DNA from 3 places in the Zhongshania aliphaticivorans genome. Region 1 is predicted to be linked to each of the others. Evidence: predicted binding sites of a transcription regulator. Region 1 holds the regulator's gene; each other region holds the start of a gene.
The links. Region 1 encodes sigma-54, which starts transcription at its own class of promoters, with help from an activator protein. Its sites were predicted from a motif close to TGGCACANNNNTTGCNNT; they were not measured.

Region 1 (9,675 bases):
TCGGCATGAGTACCGCCAGCGCCACCACTTTTTCTATGGTGGCTTCAAATAAGTTGATAACGCCGGAGGCAATAAAGGCAGTGAGTAAATTGATACCAAGCCATATAGCCCGGCGCGGTGCGGTACTCCACACGGCGGCGAAGGTGTCTTCGTCTTCATCTAAACCCGCCATACTCATCAGGGAGTGGTCGGATTCTTCGCGAATAACATCGACCACGTCATCGATGGTGATACGGCCGAGCAATAGACTGTCTTCGCCAATGACCGGGGCAGAGACCCAGTCGTGGCGGGCGAAAAGCGTGGCGACCTCTTTTGACGACATACTGGCAGAGATCGGTTCCACCTCGGTGTCCATGATTTCCCGCACGGTCACGCTGGGGTCAGAGACCAGCAGTTTGCGCAGCGACAGTATGCCAATGTATTGATCGTTGCGATTGACGACGATCAGGCTGTCGGTCATCTCTGGCAGGCTTTCATGGCGGCGTAAATAACGCATCGCGACATCGAGGGTGATGTTGGGCCGCACGGTAATCGTGTCGGTGTTCATCAAGCCGCCAGCAGTGTCCTCGTCGAAGGACAAGACATGTTCTACGCGTAGGCGATCTTGATGGTCCATCGATTCCAGAACTTCGCGAATAACGCGGTCTGGTAATTGCTGGAGAATGTCAGCAATGTCGTCGGCTTCGAGACCTTCGGTGATGGCCGCGACTTCTTCGGCGTCCATTTGCCGTAGGAATTGGCTTTGGACTTCGTCATTGAGGTGTTGAAGGATGTCGCCTTCATTCTCAGAGTCGATAAGCTGCCACAAAACACTACGGATTTTGTGCGGCGTTGATTCAATTAAGTGGGCGGCGTCTGCTGGGGGCAGGCCGTTTAGCATGCGGCGAATTTGCAGAAACCCGCCAGAACCCAGGGCGTCGTTAAGGGTTTTTAGCTGGCTCTCGGATTGTAGCTTGTCTGCAGTCTGGGCCATACCTATCCCTAGCCTGAGCCGTGGTGGATTTGTGAGATATCTTGGTAATTATCCTTGAAAGCGCGGCGCGCAACAATCCACTAGCTAATTTCAGATGAAATAAAGTTTCTTACTCACCCTCACCAAAGCGTTGATTTATCAGGTCTTGTATTGCGCTCAAGGCCGCCGTCTCGTCGTTTCCTTCGCAGCGAACGTGAATGTCGCTGCCTTTTCCGGCGGCGAGCATCATCACCGACATAATACTTTTGCCGTCGACACTTTTGTCGCCAATGCGCAGGGTAATAAGCGAGCTATACGCACCTGTGGTGGCAACGAGTTTGGCGGCAGCGCGGGCGTGCAAGCCGAGCTTATTAATGATTTTGAGTTCTGCTTCGACCATCGTGTCTTCTCTAATTCTGGAGTTCGCGATGGCGAACTTGTAAGTCTGGGTAGGCGCTACGCATGGCCTCTGCCAAGGATTCAACCATATATACTGAGCGATGTTGACCACCGGTGCAACCAATCGCAATGGTGAAATAACTGCGGTTACTGGCTTCAATTTTGGGTAGCCAGGTTTGCAGGTATTGCAGAATATCGTGATGCATCAATTGCACATCAGGCTGTTTGGCGAGAAAGTCCTGCACGGCTTGGTCTCGACCGGTGAGGCTGCGTAAATTATCTTGCCAGTGGGGGTTGGGCAGCATCCGCAAGTCGTAGACAAGGTCGGCATCAATCGGCAGGCCGCGTTTAAAACCAAAGGATTTTAGCTGCACGGCAAGACGACTGGCGTCGACACCGAGAATACGGTCGCGAATCGCCGCGCGGAGTTCGTGTACCGTCATGTCACTGCTGTCGATTGCCAGCGAGGCTTCGACCACAATGGGTTCCAGTAAACGAGACTCCAGTTTAATGGCATCGGCCAGTGGCAGCGAGTCAGTGGTTAGCGGGTGGCGACGGCGAGTTTCACTAAACCGCTTGATAAGTTTGTCGTCACCGGCGTCGAGAAAGACGATTCGAAGGTGGGCGTATTGTTTGACCTGATCGCACAGGCTTTTGAAGCGTGCTAGGCCATCTTGGGCGTTGCGGGCATCGATGCATACGGCGACGTGCTGGTGCACTTTCAGTGGACTTCGTGACAGCTCACGAACCAGCTCGGGTAGTAGAGATACGGGCAAATTGTCGATGGCATAGAAGCCTTCATCTTCCAGCTGATGCAGGGCGGTACTTTTGCCGGAACCTGAGCGCCCGCTGAGGATGATGAGTTCCATTAGCTTTGTAGCGCTCGCTCAAAGAGGGCCTGGTCAGACGTGGCGCTGCGCAGCTCACTGCGAAAGCTTTCTTCATTGAAGGCCGTGGCAAGCGCACCTAAGACTTTAAGGTGCTCGTCGTGGGCTTCTGCTGGCACGATAAGAGCAAACACCAAGTCGACGGGCTGGTCGTCTACCGCTTCGAAATCGATGGCTTGCTCTAGCTTGAGGAGCATGCCGGTGATCGCGGTGCAGCGGCTACTGCGACAATGAGGAATAGCGACGCCGTGGCCAATACCGGTACTGCCCAGTCTTTCTCTGGCCAAGAGCTCATTAAATAATTCATCGGCGTCAAATTCGCTATTATCGGCGCTGATACCGGCTGAAATGAATTCAAGAAGTCGTTTTTTACTGGTAATGGACGCACCGCTGTGGGTGCGTCCTAAGGTGAGAATGGAATTGAGTATCATGGTTTCTTGCAACAGTGGTTTAGGTCAAGGGCCTTAGCGGCCGAGAGTTTTTTCTTTGTGTTTAATTAATTGTCGATCGAGTTTGTCGGTCAGGCTGTCGATCGCCGCGTACATATCCTCCGATTCGCAGGTGGCAAATAGGTCGGCGCCGGCGACGTGCACGGTGGCCTCGGCCTTTTGGATCAGCTTTTCTACTGACAGGGTGACGTCGGTATTAGTGATGTTGTCAAAGTGTCGTTGAAGTTTGCCGAGCTTGGTATTGACGTAATCGCGAAGAGACGGGGTAACATCAACGTGGTGACCACTAACAGTAATCTGCATATTTTGCTCCTTCATCGCTGAAAATAACTAGCGCCTCACGGCGCGTGTATGACGACAATGACCGTAACAGGGGCACTGCCACTATACCAGTCGTTTCCGCTCGTTTGAGGGCGGAATAACCAGTGATTCTCGATATTTTGCAATGGTGCGGCGGGCAACCTGAATGCCTTGATCGCCGAGTAAGTCGGTAATTTTACTGTCGCTTAGCGGTTTACGGGGGTTTTCTGCCGCCACCAGCTTTTTAATTAACGCGCGAATAGCGGTCGATGAACACTCACCGCCGGTGTCGGTTGATACATGACTGGAAAAGAAGAATTTAAGCTCAAAAATGCCTCTTGGGGTGTGCATGTATTTTTGGGTCGTTACCCGTGAAATCGTGGATTCGTGCATGCCAACCGCTTCGGCAATATCGTGTAAAACCAGGGGTTTCATGGCTTCTTCGCCGTATTCTAAAAAGCCGCGTTGGTATTCAACAATTTTGGTTGCGACTTTCATTAGAGTTTCATTGCGGCTGAGTAGGCTTTTGATAAACCAGCGCGCTTCTTGCAGATTGTCGCGGATATAGTCGTTATCACTGCTATTGCTGCTCTTTCTGGCCAGTGCCGCGTAGTGTGCGTTAATTTGAATTTTGGGTGCAATATCAGGGTTCAGCTCCACCAGCCAGCGATCGTCCTTTTTGCTTACAAACACATCGGGGACGACATATTCAGTTTCGTCGGCGCCAATGCTGTCACCCGGTGTGGGGTTGAGCGATTGCACCAGTTTTATGATGTCGCGAAGCTGATCTTCTTTTAAGCGGCAGCGACGCATTATCTGGTTATAGTCGCGATTGCCCAATTGCGCCATATATTGGCTCACGACAAGACGGGCTTCTTCAACTAAATAGGTGTCGGCGGGTAATTGCTTGAGCTGAATCAATAAACACTCTTGCAGGTCGCGGGCGGCTACGCCCGGTGGATCAAATTGCTGAATAAGATGTAAAACCGCATTGAACTCTTCGATTTCGATTTCGTCACTGGCAAAGCCTTCGACAAGTTCTTCTGCGCTGACCGTTAACCTGCCATTGTCATCGATGGCGTCGATGATGGCGTCGGCAATTAAACGGTCAATATCAGATAGGCGGCTGAGGTTTAGCTGCCAGCGTAAATGGTCTTGCAGGGAGTCGGCGCTGGAATTGCGATAGTCGTTGCTGTAGTCGTTGTCTTCCGCTGCCGAACCGCTGCCGGAGCCGCTGCTACTGCCGCTGGTTTGGTAAACGTCGTCCCACTGGCTGTCTACCGGCAGGTCGTCAGGGATGTCGCTGCGTTCGGCCCATTCAGTGTCTGCTTCGGGCTGCGGGGCTTCGGTCTCTTGGTCGCTGCTTTTCTCTGCTTTTTTGGGTTCGGCGGATGTGGGTTCGGTATTGACTTCAAAATCGTCGCTGTCATCACTGATTTCAAGCAGTGGATTGGAGTCCAATGCTGATTGTATTTCTTGTTGGAGGTCGAGGGTAGAGAGTTGTAATAAGCGAATCGCTTGTTGCAGCTGAGGTGTCATGGTCAGGCTTTGACCGACTTTGAGCTGTAGCGATTGTTTCATAGGCAGCGGCTTCTACAACGGGGTGATGGCAACACGAGTAATAGGTTTTACTCTACCGGCAACAATTATGCCTCACTCTCAGTGTAGTCGGGACAATCATCTCCTGCAATACCTGTGCCGACTCATTTACTCATTGCATAACTTATAAAGTAAATTTATCGCCCAAGTAAATGTCACGGACAATCTGATTACTTAATACGGTGTTGGCGTCCCCTTCGGCAACGATACGGCCTTCGCCAACGATATAGGCTTTGTCGCAAATATCGAGGGTTTCTCTGACGTTGTGGTCAGTGATGAGTACCCCAATGCCCCGCGCTTGCAAGTGCTTTACAATATTTTGAATGTCGTTCACCGAGATCGGGTCTACCCCTGCAAAGGGCTCGTCAAGGAGTATGAAGCTTGGCTCGGTGGCCAACGCACGGGCAATTTCAACTCGGCGACGTTCACCGCCGGACAGCGCCATACCCATGGATTTGCGAATATGGGTAATGTGAAACTCTTGAAGCAGAGCCTCTAATTTTTCTTTGCGTTGCGTACGGTTGAGGTCTTTTCGGGTCTCGAGGATGGCCATAATATTATCGGCGACGGTCAGTTTGCGAAAAATTGACGCTTCCTGTGGCAAATAGCCCACTCCGTTTTTGGCGCGGCCATTAATTGACAGTTTGGTTAGGTCGCGATCATCGAGGCGGATCGTGCCCCTGTCGGCATTAACGATGCCAACAATCATATAAAAGCAGGTGGTTTTACCTGCGCCATTGGGGCCGAGTAGGCCGACAATTTCGCCGCTGCTAATGGTGAGCGACACATCTTTAATGATTTCGCGGCCCTTGTAGGCCTTGGCGAGATTGCTGGCTTGCAGAACTGGCATGGTTAGCGCGATTCTCCGCTGGGGGCGTTGTCAGGGGTGGGCTTGGTCGTCGTGTTGTTGGCGTCACCGCCAGGCAAGTCGCCGTCAGGGATTGCTTGGGGTTGGAGGGTCATTTTTACTCGATTCTCTTTTTCTGTGGTGCCGCCGTCGGCCACCACCATTTGCTTGCGGCCGCTGTACACCACGCGGTCGCCGGAGATTTTGGAACCTTGATGGGTAATCGAGGCATTCTTTTGGAGAAGAATTTCCTCTTGTGCCAAACTGTATTCAATGCGCTGGGCGCTGGCGATTACGACCCCCTCTTTGGCCCGGGGCTGTTGTTCAAAGTAGGCGGGGCTGCCCTCGGCAATCACTTTTTCAACTTTTCGGTTTGACTCAATAATGGTCAGTTTGTCGGCGCGGATCTTGAGCGAGCCCTGATTCATATTGACGTTACCGATATAAACACCTTGGTTGTTTTCGTAAATTGCCCTATCGGAGCTCAGATTGATGGCTTGTTTGCGGTCATCGGGCAAGCTCAGCGCAGTGCTGCAAACGCTCAGGGTAAGCGTGATGGCGAGCGCGGCTTTAAATAGGGTCATAATGGCCTTTTACCTGATCAAGGAGTTCAACACGTTCATCTTTCATGCTGGCTTTCATGCCGAGTGAATGAGTTTTGCCATTGCGCAATGATAGGGTCAGTGGCTGGTCAGTACTCACTTCGCTGCTCTCTAAATTTATTTGCAGTAACTCGGTCGTTATTTGTGCCTGTCGGATTAAATCTTTTACCAGTACGGTGTCGAGCAGGGTTAATTGTTCGCCGTCTTGAGATAGCTTGCCGGTCTTAGCGCTGGCCGTCCACGGTCGTTGGTCTGCGATATTGCCGATATAAAAGGGGTCTTGCAATGAAATTGAGCCATCGGAAATTAATCGCTCCGCACTGCTTGCCCGCCATTTGTAGGCGATTTCGCCATCGCGGCTGTATTTAATGCCGTCGACTTTGGTGAGGTGAGAGTCGGCATCGGGAACCGCCTCAAAACGCTCAACAATACTCAGCTTACCACTTTCACTGAATTGCGTTAGGTAGACAATAATACCGGCCATGGCGGTGATGGCCGACAGCACGGAGAAGACAGTGAATTTGATTTGCTTCATGTCAGAGGTATTGTTCCAGCGCGCTATTGAGTTTGCCTTGAGCGGTAAGGATTAGCTCGCAGACTTCGCGAATAGCGCCGCTGCCGCCCGCGGCGCGGGTTTGCCAGTCGGCGTGGCGAGCGACAAACTCGTGGCCATTGGCAACGGTAATCCCTAGGCCAGCTTTGCGGATAGCAGAAAGATCGGGTAGATCGTCACCAACGTAGGCAATTTCACTCATTTCAAGCCCGAGATCAGCGCGCAGCTCCTCTAAGGCGACGAGTTTGTCCTCGCGGCCTTGGTAAATTAGCTCTATTTTGAGTTCACCGGCGCGACGCTTAACCAGTTCGGAGCAGCGACCAGTGATAATGGCCGGTTTAATACCCGCGTCGCGCAGTAGTTTAATGCCGAGGCCGTCGAGAATGCTAAATGCTTTCATCTCCTCGCCACTATTGCCAAAGTACAGGCTGCCGTTGGTCAGCACGCCGTCGACATCCATCGCCAAGAGTTTGATGGTTTTTGCTTTCTCAATAACACTGTTCATGGTGTTGCAGATTCCTAGGCAACGCCTGCTTTGAGCAGGTCGTGAGTGTGGATGACGCCGACGGGTTGACCGTCTTCATTGACGGCGACCAATACCGTAATTTTATTATCTTCCATGATGCGCAGGGCTTCAGCGGCCATGGTGCCGGGCTTAATGGTGCGGCAATTGCGGGTCATAATGTCATCGATGGGACACTTATGTATATCAATACCGCGATCAATGGCCCGGCGCAGGTCGCCGTCGGTAAAAATGCCGACAAGCACGCCAGCGTCGTCAACCACGGTGGTCATGCCTAGCGTTTTACTGCTCATTTCCAGTAGGGCACCGCTGAGTGCACTGCCTAAGCTAATTTTGGGGATGCTGTCGCCGGTGTGCATAATACTGTCGATTTTTAGGATCAGTCTGCGGCCCAGCGCGCCACCGGGGTGGGATAGGGCGAAGTCATTGGCAGTAAAGCCTCTCGCTTCTAATAGGGCGATCGCGAGGGCATCCCCCATCACTAAGGTGACGGTGGTACTGGACGTTGGTGCGAGGTTTAATGGGCAGGCCTCCTCGGCCACCCCGACGTTTAAATGCACATCTGCGGTGGTGGCGAGCTCTGAGTTTGGATTGCCGGTTAACGCGATGACGGGTACCGCGAGTAACTTAAGCAGCGGCAGAATAGTGATTAATTCGCCGGTAGTGCCGGAGTTGGAGAGCGCAATGACGACATCGCCAGCGGTAATCATGCCCAGGTCGCCGTGACTCGCTTCGCCGGGGTGAACAAAGAAAGCTGGGGTGCCGGTGCTGGCAAGGGTGGCGGCAATTTTATTGCCGATGTGCCCCGACTTGCCCATGCCGGTAACCACGACGCGGCCTTTACAGCCCATTAAAATGTCGCAGGCTTGGCTGAAACTTTCGTCTATGCGGTCGGCGAGGACGGCAACGGCATCCCGTTCCATACGGATAACGCGCAGCGCTGAGCTGGTATATGATGTGCTATTGGTCACTCGGGATTACCTGAATTATTGAAATTGCCCGTTAAGCGGGGGCTAATGTTAGCTATGATAATTTCCAATGTGACAAAATAACAGGATTAGCTGACCTCCGATGCGGGAGACATTTCCGTAAAAGAGGGTCGAAGCTAGCAGTTAGCAGTGTTGTGCCGTGTTTGTGCGGTTAAAAATTATTGAGGGAATGATATGTTTAAGCGAATTTTACTGGCGGCATTTATGGCTGTAGGCCTATCAGTGCAGGTATCTGCGGAGCAGAAGGGGCCCTACGAAGTGGTGGCTGATACTACCCAAGAGCTGGTGAAGGTTATCGAAGGTGCGCGCAGCTATGTAGATAAAGACCCTGAGCGTTTTACGGGTGAAGTGCGCCGAATAATGGATGAGGTTGTCGATTTTCAGAGTTTCGCGCGGGGCATAATGGGTAAATATGGCAGCCGGGGTTATTACGAGAGCCTGAAGACGGATGCTGAGCGCGCTAAATTTCGCGACCGGGTGATGCGTTTTACCAATAATTTTAAAGACGGCTTAATCAATACCTACGCCAAAGGCCTGCTTGGTTTTAATGGCAATCGTATCGAAGTATTGCCGTTAGCCGATGACGCCGATTTATCGGGCAGCGTTGGTGTGCGTCAAAATATCTATGGTGAGCGCGCCAAGCCCTATCAGGTTATGTATACCCTTCGTCAAGGCTCTGATGGCAGCTGGAAGTTGCGCAATGTGGTTATAGAAGGCTTGAACTTAGGTCGTATTTACCAGAATCAGTTTGATGCTGCGGTTAAGCAGTACAATGGTGATATCGACAAGGTTATTGCTAACTGGACAGTTGCACCGCAAGCGGTGATGGAAGAGCAGGCGACAAAATAAGCTTAGTGTCTTAATGGCGAGGGATGAATGCGTGTTTAGGTATTCGTCTCGCCATGTTGACCGCAATTGCGTACAATTCCGCGCTTGATATCGCAAGTGAAGAATACAGGTAGAATTGTCATGCAAACAGACCATATCGAACAGCGCCTTTCAGAGCACTTTCCCGAGAGTGACGTGGCTGTTAGCGGCGACGGCAGTCATTTTGATGTTCGGGTTGTGAGTGCCGCATTTGCTGGCTTGCGCGCTGTTAAGCGCCAGCAATTGGTTTATGCTGCAGTCAACGATTGGATACGCGACGGTTCACTCCACGCCATTAATATTAAAGCTATTACCCCCGAGGAAGCCCAAGCCTGAGGCTGACGGGACTTTCCAGGAGATTTCATGGATAAGTTGCTTATACGCGGCTGCGGCCCTTTGGCCGGAGAGATTCGCGTGTCCGGTTCTAAAAATGCGGCGCTGCCGATTCTTGCCGCCACCTTGTTGTCCAGTGAGCCGGTATTGATCCGCAATCTCCCGCACTTGCACGACGTGACCACCATGATTGCACTGCTGCGCAGCATGGGCACCGAGCTTATTGTTGATGAGCGGCTCGGCGTTGAAATCAATGGTTCTACGACCACTAAAACGACTGCACCCTATGAGCTCGTGAAAACTATGCGGGCATCGATATTGGTGCTGGGGCCTTTATTGGCGCACTTCGGTCACGCCAAGGTGTCTTTTCCCGGT
Region 2 (7,115 bases), 1.3 Mb from region 1:
TTTCAGTTCAGCCTCAATGTCACTCACCGGCCGATCAATCAAATTGTGTAAGGTGGTAATGATGCCGTTCTGGTAAAAATCGCCCATATTATTGCCTATATTATTTTAAAAACGTCAGAGTGCTAACGCGATTTAATCGCCCGCACCAAATATGTCTATTAAGGCCTCGTTCCAACCGACTGGGCCAAAACCTTCAGTAATACGTAACTCTCCCTGTGGCGCCGTAATCTGCGGCGGTAAATGATGTGGCGAGCGCACCACCACAGCAATATCTGCTCGCTCCAGCATGGCGACATCGTTACCGCTGTCACCCAGCGCGATCAGCTGCGGCGCAGGCCCTATTGGGTATAAGCAAGAAGCCAGCCACGCCATCGCCCGGCCCTTATCTGCAGTGCCCATAATATGGATAAAACGGCCACCTTTTAGGGCCTGCAAGCCTTCTGCGGCAAGCAGGCCAGCAAACTCCTGCCAGCGCTCATCTGTGTCTTCCCAACAAATAGGCTCCGAGTACTCACGCTGCAGTGCTAATTCGGCCTCTCCCAAACTGAGCCCTGCTATATTGCACAAAGTTGGTGCATCAAAATCCGCAAAGCCAGAAAACTGATAGCCGCCCTGCGCTCGCCAAGTACGCAATAGTGTTAGGACCTCGTCGCGGCGTGGCGCAAATTCCTTTACCCGCTGGCCATTTACTGTGCTCAAATCAACATCGGCCAGCAAATCACAGCCGGCGGGCACCACCACGGCAGCGCCATTTTCAATAATAAAGGGGTAGGGATTTTTTAGCTGGGCGGCCAACTTATGGAGCTCGGCCTGGGTCTTGCTGGTATTGAGTACCCACACCACCCCGAGGTCGGCTAAGCGAGCAAGTGCTTGGGTCGCTGCACTGAAGGAGTAATTATCATGATCCAGCAGCGTGCCATCTAAATCGGTAAAAACCAGGCTCTGACGAGCATGGTCATTGCCGCGTTGTAGGTAACCTACCGCACTAATCCGCCGATCTGCGGCCATCGTCATCACACAATCCGCTTGGAAGGGAAGGTATTGTAGACACTGGCGAGTAATCCGCTCGTAGTGCTGAATAAAGCGCTCAATGGCCACCGCATCCATTAACGCTGGTGCGGCAGCCACATCCAGCGTCGCCGCCAGCTTTTGCTCCTGCTCAAGCCGCCAGCCCTGCACGCAGTCAAAGCTGGGCGCCGCCAGCATCAATAAATAATCTATTTTTGCAAAAAGACGACGATATTCCCCAGCAAGCGCGGCATTTACATAGGCCCGCCAAACGCCGTCGGGGTCTTCTTCCGCTTCAAGTGCGTTCACTGGTGTGGCCAAAGCAGGTTCCTCGCAAGGCGCCGCTCCCAAACACCAACCCTCAAAGATAATGAGGTCAACCGGACCGGAAATGCGCGGCCACGCGATGCGCTGGGCCCGATCGTCACAGGCCTTGTCAAACCGCGGTAAATCCACGCTCTGCCCCGACTTTAAGGTCAATAAGGCCGCCAAGGTTTGCTCGGCAAGCGGCACGTCATGGCTGCCCGGCACACCGCGCGTTAGAAGCAAGGGGTGCACTTTCGCCGCCAAATCTTGGCGCTCAGCGCGGCGTAAATAGAAGTCGTCTATCGACACCACCGCCACTGTCATGCCGTGTTCGCGCTGCAGATACCATTGAAAAAAAGCGGCCAAGGTCGATTTGCCACTGCCCTGGGCGCCGTGAATGCCCAATACACGCAAGTCACCCGCGCGAATCCGCGGTAATACCTCGTTAATGAAAGGGATAAAATAAGCCTGTATCTGCTGGCGATATTGCTCCGGCAAACGTTCTTGCAATAAAAACTCAGTCAAGTCGGCGCGCATGTCCGGCAAATAAGCCTCCTAAAGCTGGCGATGCTTAGATCAGAATGAATCGAACACATCGTTTAGGTATAGCACAGCCCGATGCCAGTCCATACCAAACATATCAATATTCATTAAGCAGGTTTCTTGCCAATAGGCGCTAAGTTTTAGGTTTGAGCAAAAGAGGAACGATAAAGCAGAATTACAGGCAAAAAAAAGAGGCCAATTGGCCTCTTTTAAAACTCTTAGGTAATCAGTGCTGATGACCACCGGCGCCGTGGACATGGCCATGGCTGAGTTCTTCTTCACTGGCAACACGAACTTCTTCAATGCTGACGTCAAACTGCAATACCTGACCCGCTAAAGGGTGGTTGGCATCAACAGTAACAGACTCGTCGTCAACCGCTTTAACAACAACGGTTTGCACTTGACCCTGCGCGCCGGACGCCTGGAACTGCATGCCGACTTCGATTTGATCGACGCCTTGGAATGCTTCACGAGGTACCGCTTGGATCAATTCAGGGTTCAGTTCACCGTAGCCATCTTCTGGCTGAACAGTCACTTTCATCGCGTCGCCGGTAGTTTTGCCGGTCAGCTCACGCTCTAAACCTGGGATAATACCGCCGTGACCATGCAGATAGGCCAGTGGCTCTTGACCTTTTGACGTGTCAATCTCAGCACCAGCTTCGTCGGTCAGGGTGTAGTGAAAAGCCACTACGCAATCGTTAGCAATAATCATGGGAGCCTCCCGTTAAAATAAGCCGACAAGCATGACAGTTTTGACCGGCAAGGTCACGCCACCGGGCCAATTTATTGCTTATTTGCCGAGATTCGACGATCAGCGGCCAATATTGCGGAAGTTGTCACACCCCCGCCAAACTCAGGCGCGACCGGAAATTTCCTCGCCCACCTCAACAATACGACGCCGCAGCCAAATATGACCCGGGTCATGCTGTAACAGGGGGCTCCACGCGAGCTTAAGCTCAATAGGTATTATCATAAACGGCGGTTTGCGCACGGCTAAACGCGGGTCATCCACGTACAAATTAGCTACCTGAGTCGGCAGGGTAGCAATTAAATCAGGGTGTTTCGCCAGTAATGCCGCCACCTGATAGTGACGGGTAAACACGCGGATTTGCCGCTCGTGCCCACACTCGGCCAAGGCCTCGTCGACCCAGCCTAAGCGCTGACTGTCGCGCTGACTCATACCGCGCCCAACCCCCATACCGGTCTTGCTAACCCAGATATGGGGCGCCGCTAAAAAGGCATCCATATCGAAATTACCCAAGGCTGAGTTGCCACTGCTCATCAGACAGGAAAAGCTATCTCGCCACACCGTGGCCTGATGAAAAGACTGAGGCAGACGATCAAAGCGATTGATTGCCATGTCGATCTTGCCTTGTTCCAAGTCCTGAAAAGTCACGTCGCTCGGAGTCAAAATATCTAAAGTGATATTCGGCGCTTCGTCGCGGAGTTTAAATAGCAGCGGCATCAATAGCGTAGACTCCGCATAGTCGCTGGCCATAATCCGAAACACCCGGCTACTCTTAGTGACCTCAAAATCCGAGACCGGCAATACCGCCTGCTCCACTGCCGATAAAATAGTCCGCACCTGGGGCTGCAACTCCAAGGCACGCTCCGTCGGCGTCATGCCCTCGCTGGTACGCACCAGCAGCGGATCATTAAACAAATCCCGCAGACGGCGCAGACCATTACTCAATGCTGGCTGGGTAATGCCTAACTGCTCCGCGGCACGGGTAACATTCTTCTCTCGCAACAGCACGTCGAGATAGACCAGCAGGTTTAGATCGATTCGCGATAGATTCATACTAAGAATAACTCCGCAGGGCTTTATAGTTTGGCGTGATTATGGGCGTTTTTAAGCTTTGCTGCCAGCGGCAGCAAATTAGGTCTGGCGCCGGACGCCTGATGTCAGACGTAAATACCGCAATACCTTCGTCTGACATCAGACATCCGACGCCCGACTTCGCAATAAAAAAGGCCCGGATAAATCCGGGCCAAGCCTCACTGACAGGAAAGGAATCGTTTACAGATCAAGCCTTAGCTTGAGCTTTGTATTCAATACGACGGCGATGCAGAACTGGCTCGGTGTAGCCACTAGGCTGTTCGCAGCCCTTAAAGACCAGTTCACAGGCAGCTTGGAAGGCCACGCTGTCGTCGAAGTTAGGCGCCATTGGCGTGTAGCTCGGGTCGTCGGCATTCTGCCTATCAACTACTGCCGCCATACGCTTAATGGTTTCCATCACTTGCGCCTCAGTACAAACGCCGTGATGTAACCAGTTGGCGATGTGCTGACTGGAGATACGCAGGGTCGCGCGGTCTTCCATCAGGCCAACATCGTTAATATCAGGAACTTTAGAGCAGCCCACACCGGCATCGATCCAGCGCACTACATAGCCAAGCATGCCCTGAGCGTTGTTATCCAACTCTTGCTGGATTTCTTCGGCGCTCCAATTGGGGTTCTGCGCAACCGGAATACTTAAAATATCGTCCAATGCAGCGCGCTGGCGGCTGGCCAACTGGGCTTGCACCGACTTCACGTTGACTTGGTGATAGTGCATGACGTGCAAGGTCGCGGCAGTAGGCGATGGCACCCAAGCGCAGTTAGCGCCAGCCTGTGGATGAGCAATCTTTGCCTCCATCATCGCGGCCATTTCGTCGGGCATGGCCCACATGCCTTTACCGATTTGCGCGCGGCCGCTTAAGCCACAAGCCAAGCCGATATCAACGTTCCAGTCTTCGTAGGCGTTAATCCACGCCTGCTTTTTCATGTCGGCTTTGCGTACAAATGGGCCGGCTTCCATGCTCGTGTGAATTTCGTCACCGGTGCGATCTAAGAAGCCAGTATTGATAAAGATAACCCGCTCTGGCACCGCAGCAATACAGGCTTTGAGGTTAACGGTAGTGCGACGCTCCTCGTCCATGATGCCGATTTTTAAGGTGTTGCGCGGCAAACCAAACGCGTCTTCAACCCGCGAGAATAATTCGCCAGCAAAAGCCACTTCTTCAGGGCCATGCATTTTGGGCTTAACAATGTAAACACTGCCCGTGCGAGAGTTGCGCAAGGCGCCCGTCTGCTTAAGATCGTGCATCGCCGCCAACACGGTGACCATGGCATCCATAATGCCTTCGGGTACTTCAAAACCATCCGCATCAATAATGGCTTCATTGGTCATCAAGTGACCAACGTTACGAACCAAGAGCAAGCTGCGACCATGCAGTATTTTTTCACTACCATCGGCTGCGGTGAAGGTCCGGTCGCCAACTAAGGTACGAACGAGTTCTTTACCACCTTTAGTGAGTTTCTCCTGAAGGTCGCCCTTCATTAAACCCAACCAATTGCGATAAACCTCAACTTTGTCGTCGGCATCTACTGCGGCTACCGAATCCTCACAGTCTTGAATAGTGGTCAGTGCCGACTCCAGCACTAAATCTTTAACTCGCGCCGGATCATCCTTGCCAATAGGGTGCTGGTCGTCTATTTGGATATCGATGTGCAAACCATTATTTACTAGCAAAATATTGCTAGGGCTGGCGGCATCACCCAGAAAACCGACAAACTGCTCAGGCTGCTGCAACTCGGTAACAGAGCCGTCTGCCAAGCTAACCGCCAAGCTGCCATTAACAACACGATACAGCGTGGAATCTGCATGACTACCACTAGCCAAAGGCGCACTGCTGTCCAAAAATTGACGAGCGTAAGCGATAACTTTGGCGCCGCGCACAGGGTTATAGCCCTTACCTTTGTCAGCACCATCGGCCTCAGAAATAACATTGGTGCCATATAGTGCATCATATAAGCTACCCCAACGCGCATTCGCAGCGTTCAGGGCGTAGCGAGCATTCATTACTGGCACAACAAGCTGGGGACCGGCCAGATTGGCGATTTCCTCGTCAACATTCACGGTGCTAACCGCAAAATCAGCAGGTTCAGGAAGCAGGTAATTAATTTCGGTCAAAAAGGCTTTATACTTTGCTGCGTCGAACTGACCGCGATTAGCGCGATGCCAGTCGTCAATTTGCGCCTGGATCTGCTCGCGCTTAGCCAGTAAAGCGCGATTTTTAGGGGCGAGATCTTTAATCACTGCCGCCATCGCATCCCAAAATTGATCTGGGCTAATACCGGTACCAGGAGCGACCTCCTCGTTGACCAAGCGATAAAGTACATCGGCAATCTGTAAGCCTGCGTGCTGCACCCTAGAATTGGCCTGCGAAGACATAATCACTCCTTAATAAATTAATACTTTGTGTTTAATAATTAACTGCGTGCGACATAACTCAAATGTAGACCAACATCCTAGCACCTGAGGATAATTCTGCAAATTTATCCATATTATCTTTACTATTCTTTTTATGAATGAATAATTTATATTGAGCAGCTATAATGGTGGAATTCGGCGCATTCCCAAAAGCCCTTCTATTATTGTGTAGCTATATAGCGCTTCAATGGCGATCAAGCAAACATTATTCACTCAATAAATAACCGACATAATATCTATAAATTAGAAAAATTTAACAGTCACGCGTAAACTAGGCAGCGTTAACCACCCAAACGCACAAAATAGGGACCACATATGTCAACTCTACAAGCAGACATCCAGGCAGTTGCCTCACTTAAGGAACAAGCTGGCCACAGCTGGGACGGAATCAACCCCGAGTATGTCGCACGCATGCGCGCCCAGAACAAATTCAAAACCGGTCTAGACATTGCCAAATACACTGCCGACATCATGCGTGCAGACATGGCCGCGTTTGACAAAGACAAAACCAAATACACTCAGTCTCTGGGTTGCTGGCATGGTTTTATTGGTCAGCAGAAGATGATTTCTATTAAGAAACACTTCAACGGTAAAACTGATCGTCGCTACTTGTACCTGTCTGGCTGGATGGTTGCCGCTCTGCGCTCGTCCTTTGGTCCCTTGCCTGACCAATCAATGCATGAAAAAACCGTTGTTGCCGACCTAGTACGCGAGCTCTACACCTTCCTGCGTCAAGCCGATGCACGTGAGCTGGGCGGTTTGTTCCGCGCTCTGGATGCTGCTCGCGAAGCTGGCGACACCGCTGAAGAAGCTAAGATCCAAGATCAAATCGACAACCATGTTACTCACGTAGTACCTATTGTTGCAGACATCGACGCTGGTTTCGGTAACGCTGAAGCGACTTACCTGATGGCCAAGCAAATGATCGAAGCTGGCGCTTGCTGCCTGCAGATCGAAAACCAAGTTGCTGACGAAAAGCAGTGCGGTCACCAAGACGGCAAAGTA
Region 3 (7,115 bases), 1.4 Mb from region 1:
TTGCTCACCGGAGGGACGGGCTTCTCTGGTCGCGATTCAACGCCCGAGGCAGTGGCAGTGCTATTCGACAAGGTTATAGAGGGGTTTGGTGAGGTTTTTCGCTCGGTCTCTCTGCAAGAGATAGGTTCGTCAACCATCCAGTCGCGCGCTATTGCAGGGCTGGCGAATAATACGGTTATTTTTTGTATGCCGGGATCGACGGGTGCCTGTAAAACGGCGTGGCAATCCATTATTTGTGAGCAGCTTGATAGCCGTCATAGCCCCTGTAATTTTGTTGGGGTGTTAAAGACCCGTAAGGACGGAGGTCTTTAATCATGGCCTTGCGCTCTGTGGCTGAGGCACTGCACCAATTGTTGGCGGATGTGCCATTGTGGGGCGCTGAGTCGCGAAATTTAGCACAGGCGCAGGGCGCCATCCTAGCTGCTGATGTTTGTGCGCAAATTGATGTGCCGCCGTTGGATAATAGTGCCATGGATGGCTATGCACTGCGTCTGAGCGACCTAGGCGCGGGCGCATCGCTGCGAATCAGCCAGCGGATACCGGCAGGTGCCAATCCCTGCGCTCTGCAAGCGGGCACGGCTGCGCGAATATTCACTGGGGCGTCAATTCCTGCGGGCGCTGATACAGTTGTCGCGCAGGAAGACTGCGAGCTTGTTGGCGATATGCTTCAAGTGAATACCGTGCCACGCTTAGGGCAGCATATTCGACCCCGAGGCCAAGATATTGCCGCTGGGCAGCGAATACTGCTTAAAGGGCATCGATTATTGGCTGCGGATCTTGGTTTGTTGGCCTCGCTGGGAATTGCATCTGTTCGGGTCGGGCGTCGGCTGCGAGTAGCCTTAATGTCCACCGGTGATGAGTTGCGCGAGCCTGGTGAGGTGCTTGCCGCCGGGCAAATTTATAATTCTAATCGGCCAATGTTAGCCGCGCTGATTGCGTCGCTTGGTGCTGAGGTGGTTGATCTTGGAATTGTTGCCGATACGCCGGAGGCGACCAGAGATGCCTTGGTACGGGCAGCGGCAACCGCTGATGTGGTGATTTCCAGTGGTGGCGTGTCAGTTGGTGAAGAGGATCACGTCAAAAGCCAGGTTGAGGCTTTAGGGTCTTTGAGCTTATGGAAGCTGGCGATTAAACCGGGCAAGCCGCTAGCCTATGGTCGAGTAGCTGATGTGCCATTTTTTGGTCTACCGGGTAATCCGGTGTCGGGCTTCGTGACTTTCTGCCTGCTGGTGCGGCCCTATCTGCTAAAAATGCAGGGTGCGACCCAATTGCAGCCGCCGCAGTGGTCGGCACAGGCTCTATTTGACTGGCCGCGAGCAGGGTCTAGACAAGAATATTTGCGCGCTAGAGTGACACCGGGCGAAGCGGGTATGGAGGTTGAAATTCATTCGCAGCAAAGCTCTGGGGCGCTGTCATCGGTATCGTGGTGCAATGCCCTGGCGATTATCCCTATTGGTAAAACCTTGGGGCGTGGTGACCGTGTTGACGTGATTTTTTTGCGGGATATTTGCTAAGAGAATAATGCTGATGCATGCCGGTGAGGAGATACTTGCAGCGCATTGCGCTGCAAGCATCACTAGGCAGTTTTACGCCTGATAGCGCTGAAATACCAAGCTGGCGTTGGTGCCGCCAAAGCCAAAGCTATTCGACATAACCGTATTCAGCGTGACGTTGTCCTGACGGGTCAGTGCGATCGGCACGCCAGCTGCTTCGTCGTCAACCGTCTCAATATTGGCTGATGCAGCAATAAAATTATGCTTCATCATCAGTAGTGAGAAAATGGCTTCTTGCACGCCGGTTGCGCCTAATGAATGGCCAGCTAGGGATTTGGTGGAGCCTATTGTTGGAATGGTTTTGCCTTCATAGGCCTGTTTAACCGCCTTCAATTCCTGCATGTCACCCGCTGGCGTCGATGTGCCGTGAGAGTTGATGTAGTCAACATCGCCATCAACGCCCTGGAGCGCTTGGGCCATGCAGCGTGCCGCGCCTTCACCGCTTGGTGCGACCATGTCGTAGCCGTCAGAAGTAGCGCCGTAGCCGACGATCTCGCCGTATATCTTCGCGCCGCGAGCCTTGGCGTGCTCTAACTCTTCAAGCACGATCATACCTGCGCCGCCGGCAATAACAAAACCGTCGCGATTGGCGTCGTAGGGGCGAGATGCTTTCTCAGGAGTGTCGTTATATTTGGTTGATAGTGCGCCCATGGCGTCAAACAAGCAGCTTAAAGACCAGTGTTCTTCTTCGCCGCCACCAGCAAAAACCACATCTTGTTTGCCGAGCTGGATCAGCTCCATGGCATTGCCAATGCAGTGGGCACTGGTCGCGCAAGCCGAGGAAATTGAGTAGTTAACACCTTTGATTTTAAATGGTGTGGCCAGGCAAGCCGAAACCGTGCTGCCCATGGTTTGGGTAACGCGGTAGGGCCCAATGCGTTTTACACCGCGCTCGCGCAGCGTGTCGGCAGACTCAATGAGGTTGGCGGAAGACGCGCCGCCAGAGCCAGCAATAATGCCGGTGCGGACATTGCTAACCTGATCTTCTGTTAGGCCGGAGTCAGTAACCGCTTCCTGCATGGCGATATAGGCGTAGGCGGCGGCATCGCCCATAAAGCGCAGCTGCTTGCGGTCAATGCGTTCTTTAAGGTCGAGGTTTTTGATGGAGCCAGAAACTTGGCTGCGAAATCCTTTTTCCTTGTACTCTTCGTTGAACGCGATTCCCGACTTACCCTCTTGCAATGATGTGAGTACTTCTGCCAAATCATTGCCGATGCTGGAAACAATCCCCATACCGGTTACGACAACACGTTTCATCGGATACCTCATTATCTTATCTGTAGTATTAATTGGGTTTTCAGGAAATATTAGAAACTGGCGTCGTCTTTAAATAGGCCAACGCGCAAATCTTTTGCGGTGTAGATTACCTTGCCGTCAACTGCGACTTCGCCATCGGCTATGCCTAATATAAGCTTGCGTTCAATAAGGCGCTTATAGTTCAGGGTGTAGGTGACAAGCTTGGAGTCGGGCAGTATTTGGCCGGTGAATTTTACTTCGCCCGCGCCGAGTGCACGGCCTTTGCCGCTATTGCCGCGCCAACCAAGGTAAAAACCAACCAGCTGCCACATTGCGTCAAGGCCCAAGCAGCCGGGCATTACAGGGTCGCCTTTAAAGTGGCAGTCAAAGAACCAGAGGTCTGGATTGATATCGAGTTCGGCCACTAACACGCCTTTGTCGTAGCTGCCGCCTTCCGTGCTAATGTGGGTAATCCGGTCTACCATTAGCATATTATCTACGGGGAGCTTGGGATTACCGGGACCAAATAATTTGCCGTGTCCGCAGTCGATGAGTTCTTCTTTGGTAAAGCTATTTTGATGGATTAGAGACATGAGGCCATAGTTTCAGTTTGAAAATGTAGCGCTTATCTTAGCACGAAGGTTTTGGCTGGCACATTAAAATGTCAACATTGGCGTGATGCTTGCTGTCATTGAGTTGTCATACAAAGGCGATAAAAGAGCGGTGCTTGCCAAGCGTCGCAGCTGTTGGGAGAATACCGCAGCGTTAACATTCGTTAAAAGGATTCGGGATGGCTCCCGACAGTACTTCAGGAAATATTATGATTCGAAAATGTCTATTCCCCGTCGCCGGTTACGGCACGCGCTTTCTTCCCGCAACCAAATCCATGCCCAAGGAAATGCTGCCCATCGTCAACAAGCCTCTCGTGCAGTATGGCGTAGAGGAGGCGATTCAGGCGGGTTTAAAAGAAATCGCCCTGGTCACCGGTCGCGGGAAGCGCGCAATTGCGGATCATTTTGATATTAGTTACGAGTTAGAAAACCAAATAGCGGGAACGAGCAAGGAGCGCTATCTCGACTGTATTCGCAATGTGCTTAATGAAGGCACGTTTATGATGACCCGTCAGCGCGAAATGAAAGGTCTGGGTCACGCAATTTTGACCGGCGAATGCTTGATTGGTGATGAGGCTTTTGGCGTGATTTTGTCAGATGATTTATGCCTCAACCAAGAAGATGATGGCGTTATGGCGCAAATGGTGGCGCTGTATAAGCAGTTTCGCTGCAGCATTGTTGCGATTCAAGAAGTGCCAATGGAAGAGATTGAAAAATATGGGGTCATTGCGGGTGAGGAAATGGGCGATGGCTTGTACCGCGTTAGTTCCATGGTAGAAAAGCCCAAGCCAGAAGACGCACCAACCAATATGGCGGTTATTGGTCGCTATATTTTAACGCCGGATATTTTCGATATTTTGCGTAACACTCCGCCAGGTAAAAACGGCGAAGTTCAGTTGACTGATGCGCTAATGACACAGGCGCAAAATGGCTGTGTACTCGCTTATAAGTTCCGCGGCAAGCGTTTTGACTGTGGTAGCGTGCCGGGCTTTATTGAGGCGACCAACTACGTTTACGAGAATGTTTATAGCGAGGCCTCGTCGTGAGCAGTAGTGAGATAACGTGCTTTAAAGCTTATGACGTGCGCGGTCGTATTCCCGATCAGCTAAACGAAGATATTGCCTATCGAATTGGCCGCGCTTTTGCCGAGGTGATACAGCCGAAGAAAGTTGTGGTTGGTCATGATATTCGCTTAAGCAGTGAGTCGATTAAAGGTGCCCTGACCGAAGGCCTGCGCGACGCGGGTGTGGATGTTTACGATATTGGTTTGTGCGGAACGGAAGAAATTTATTTCGCCACCTCCCATGCCGAAATGGATGGTGGTATTGCCGTTACTGCAAGCCATAACCCTAAAGACTATAACGGCATGAAGTTTGTGCGTGAAGGCTCCAAGCCCATCAGTGGAGACACTGGTCTTTTCGACATTAAAGCGCTGGCCGAGAAAAACGAGTTTGCGCCAGTCGCAACACGCGGCAGCCTTCAGGCCTTAGATACGTCGTCCGCCTATGTTGAACATCTACTGAGCTATGTTGATGTCGAATCGTTAAAGCCGCTAAAAATTGTGGTTAATGCTGGCAATGGCGGGGCTGGTCGCGTTGTTGATTTGCTGGAAGCGTATCTCCCCTTTGAATTTATTCGGGTTCATCATGAGGCTGACGGCAACTTCCCAAACGGGGTGCCTAATCCACTATTGATTGAAAACCGTCAGCCCAGTATTGATGCAATAAAAGAGCATGGCGCTGATTTGGGTGTGGCATGGGATGGCGATTTTGACCGCTGTTTTTTCTTCGATGAAACCGGTGATTTTATCGAGGGATATTACGTGGTTGGCTTATTGGCCGAGGCATTTTTGCTGAAAAATCCCGGCGAAAAAATCGTCCACGATCCACGCTTAACCTGGAATACCATTGCCATTGTTGAGGAGGCTGGCGGTAGCGCTGTGCAGTGCAAGACCGGCCATGCATTTATCAAAGAGCGGATGCGCATCGAGAACGCGGTATACGGTGGCGAGATGAGTGCCCACCACTATTTTCGCGACTTCGCTTTTTGTGACAGCGGCATGATTCCCTGGTTGTTGGTAACGCAGCTGATGTCGGTGAAGTCCGCGAGCTTGTCGTCATTGGTTGAACAGCGAGTCGCTTTATTCCCTTGCAGCGGAGAAATAAATCGCGAAGTAGCCGACGCTAAAGCGGTGATTGCGGCGATTCAGGCGCATTACACTCCTTTGGCGGCGGCAGTAGATTTTACCGACGGCTTAAGTATGAGCTTTGACGGCTGGCGTTTTAATGTGCGGATGTCCAATACCGAACCGGTGGTGCGCCTCAACGTTGAGAGTGATGGTGACATACCATTAATGGAAGCGAAAACCGCTGAGTTATTGGCAATGCTGTAAATCAATTCTTGATGATTGAGTATGCAATAAAGGCGCCTCCCGGCGCCTTTATTGCATCTGCTACTTGCTTAAAATTTACGCGTCTTGAGCTTGTCGAAAAAGGGCAATGAGTTGGCTAGTCGACGAATCTAGAGTGGCCGTATCGTCACCACTTAAGCTAGCCATAAGCGTTTGGCTTATCTGTTTCCCCAGCTCAACTCCCCATTGATCGAAAGGGTTAATGCCCCACATAAAACTTGTGGCAAATAGGCGGTATTCATAGAGGGCGATGAGCGCGCCGAGGCTTTCGGCGTCAAGCTTGTTCATTAAAATAGTGGTGCTAGGGCGGTTGCCGGGCATGGCTTTGTGCTGTGCGAGCTGCCGGGCGGCGCTGGCATCCATGCCACTGGCGATTAAATCTTTTTCGATGTCGGCGGCGGCTTGGCCTTGCATTAACACTAGGCTCTGACTGAAGCAGTTGGCGATTAATGCTTGATGTTGCTCGCCAATCGGGTTGTGCGAGCTTAGGCTGGCAATAAAATCACAGGGAATCGCGTCGCTGCCTTGATGGAGGAGTTGATGAAAGGAGTGCTGGCCATTGGTGCCCTCGGTGCCCCAGATAACGCCGCCGGTTGCGCCAGCGGTTGGGCTGCCATCTGCCTTGACGGATTTTCCCGCGCTCTCCATAAATAATTGCTGCAAATAAATAGGCAGCAATTTTAGATGATGCTCATAGGGCAGTACCGCGTGTGACGTCATGCCCCAGGCGTTGCGGTACCATACATCTAGCATGCCTAAGATGAGTGGGATATTGCTTTCTAGGGGCTGGCTGGCAACGTGCTGATCTACCGCGTAGCCACCTTTGAGTAGGGCGCGGAAGCTGTCCATGCCAGCGCATAAGGCAATGGCGAGGCCAAAGCCTGACCATACCGAAAATCGGCCACCAACCCACTCGGGAACGGGAATGATTAATTCTTCGCTAATGCCAAACGCCTTGGCGGCTTCGGGCTTAGAGCTTACTGCCATAAAGTGGGCGTCGACGTCGCGGGTGCCGAGCGCGGATTGTAGCCAGGCTCGTGCGGTCTGAGCATTACAACGGGACTCTTGGGTGCCGAAGGATTTTGAGGCGACAATGAATAAGGTGGTTTCGGCGGGTACGCGAGCCAGTATCTCGGTCATCACGCTAGGGTCGATATTGGCGGCGAAGTGGGGCCGCAAGGTGTTGGGGTGCTGGTTGCTTAGGGCGTCGCATACTAAGCGCGGGCCGAAGTCTGAGCCGCCAATGCCAATATTGACAACATCGGTAAAGGTTTGTCCGGTGCTGCTGCGGTGAGTGCCCGCGTG

Region 2: AZF00_RS01865 (HAD-IIB family hydrolase) is a predicted target of sigma-54. The motif match lies at 1,966-1,983, and genes of this name have one in related genera.
Region 3: galU (UTP--glucose-1-phosphate uridylyltransferase GalU) is a predicted target of sigma-54. The motif match lies at 3,461-3,478, and genes of this name have one in related genera.

The regions. Positions count from the first base shown of each region.
Region 1 is NZ_CP014544.1:3,322,334-3,332,008, reverse strand. Features, by position in the region: gene mgtE (magnesium transporter) at 1-973, opposite strand, end outside; gene AZF00_RS14765 (HPr family phosphocarrier protein) at 1,083-1,352, opposite strand; gene rapZ (RNase adapter RapZ) at 1,363-2,220, opposite strand; gene AZF00_RS14755 (PTS sugar transporter subunit IIA) at 2,220-2,669, opposite strand; gene hpf (ribosome hibernation-promoting factor, HPF/YfiA family) at 2,703-2,990, opposite strand; gene AZF00_RS14745 (RNA polymerase factor sigma-54) at 3,072-4,568, opposite strand; gene lptB (LPS export ABC transporter ATP-binding protein) at 4,711-5,436, opposite strand; gene lptA (lipopolysaccharide transport periplasmic protein LptA) at 5,439-6,017, opposite strand; gene lptC (LPS export ABC transporter periplasmic protein LptC) at 6,004-6,570, opposite strand; gene AZF00_RS14725 (KdsC family phosphatase) at 6,572-7,093, opposite strand; gene AZF00_RS14720 (KpsF/GutQ family sugar-phosphate isomerase) at 7,108-8,082, opposite strand; gene AZF00_RS14715 (MlaC/ttg2D family ABC transporter substrate-binding protein) at 8,275-8,949, shown strand; gene AZF00_RS14710 (BolA family protein) at 9,070-9,303, shown strand; gene murA (UDP-N-acetylglucosamine 1-carboxyvinyltransferase) at 9,331-9,675, shown strand, end outside.
Region 2 is NZ_CP014544.1:432,952-440,066, reverse strand. Features, by position in the region: gene AZF00_RS01870 (glycosyltransferase family protein) at 1-87, opposite strand, end outside; gene AZF00_RS01865 (HAD-IIB family hydrolase) at 133-1,851, opposite strand; gene AZF00_RS01855 (FKBP-type peptidyl-prolyl cis-trans isomerase) at 2,084-2,569, opposite strand; gene AZF00_RS01850 (LysR family transcriptional regulator) at 2,711-3,658, opposite strand; gene AZF00_RS01845 (malate synthase G) at 3,885-6,071, opposite strand; gene AZF00_RS01840 (isocitrate lyase) at 6,426-7,115, shown strand, end outside.
Region 3 is NZ_CP014544.1:520,849-527,963, forward strand. Features, by position in the region: gene moaB (molybdenum cofactor biosynthesis protein B) at 1-312, shown strand, start outside; gene AZF00_RS02295 (molybdopterin molybdotransferase MoeA) at 315-1,514, shown strand; gene fabB (beta-ketoacyl-ACP synthase I) at 1,587-2,810, opposite strand; gene fabA (bifunctional 3-hydroxydecanoyl-ACP dehydratase/trans-2-decenoyl-ACP isomerase) at 2,861-3,382, opposite strand; gene galU (UTP--glucose-1-phosphate uridylyltransferase GalU) at 3,610-4,446, shown strand; gene AZF00_RS02315 (phosphohexomutase domain-containing protein) at 4,443-5,792, shown strand; gene pgi (glucose-6-phosphate isomerase) at 5,868-7,115, opposite strand, start outside.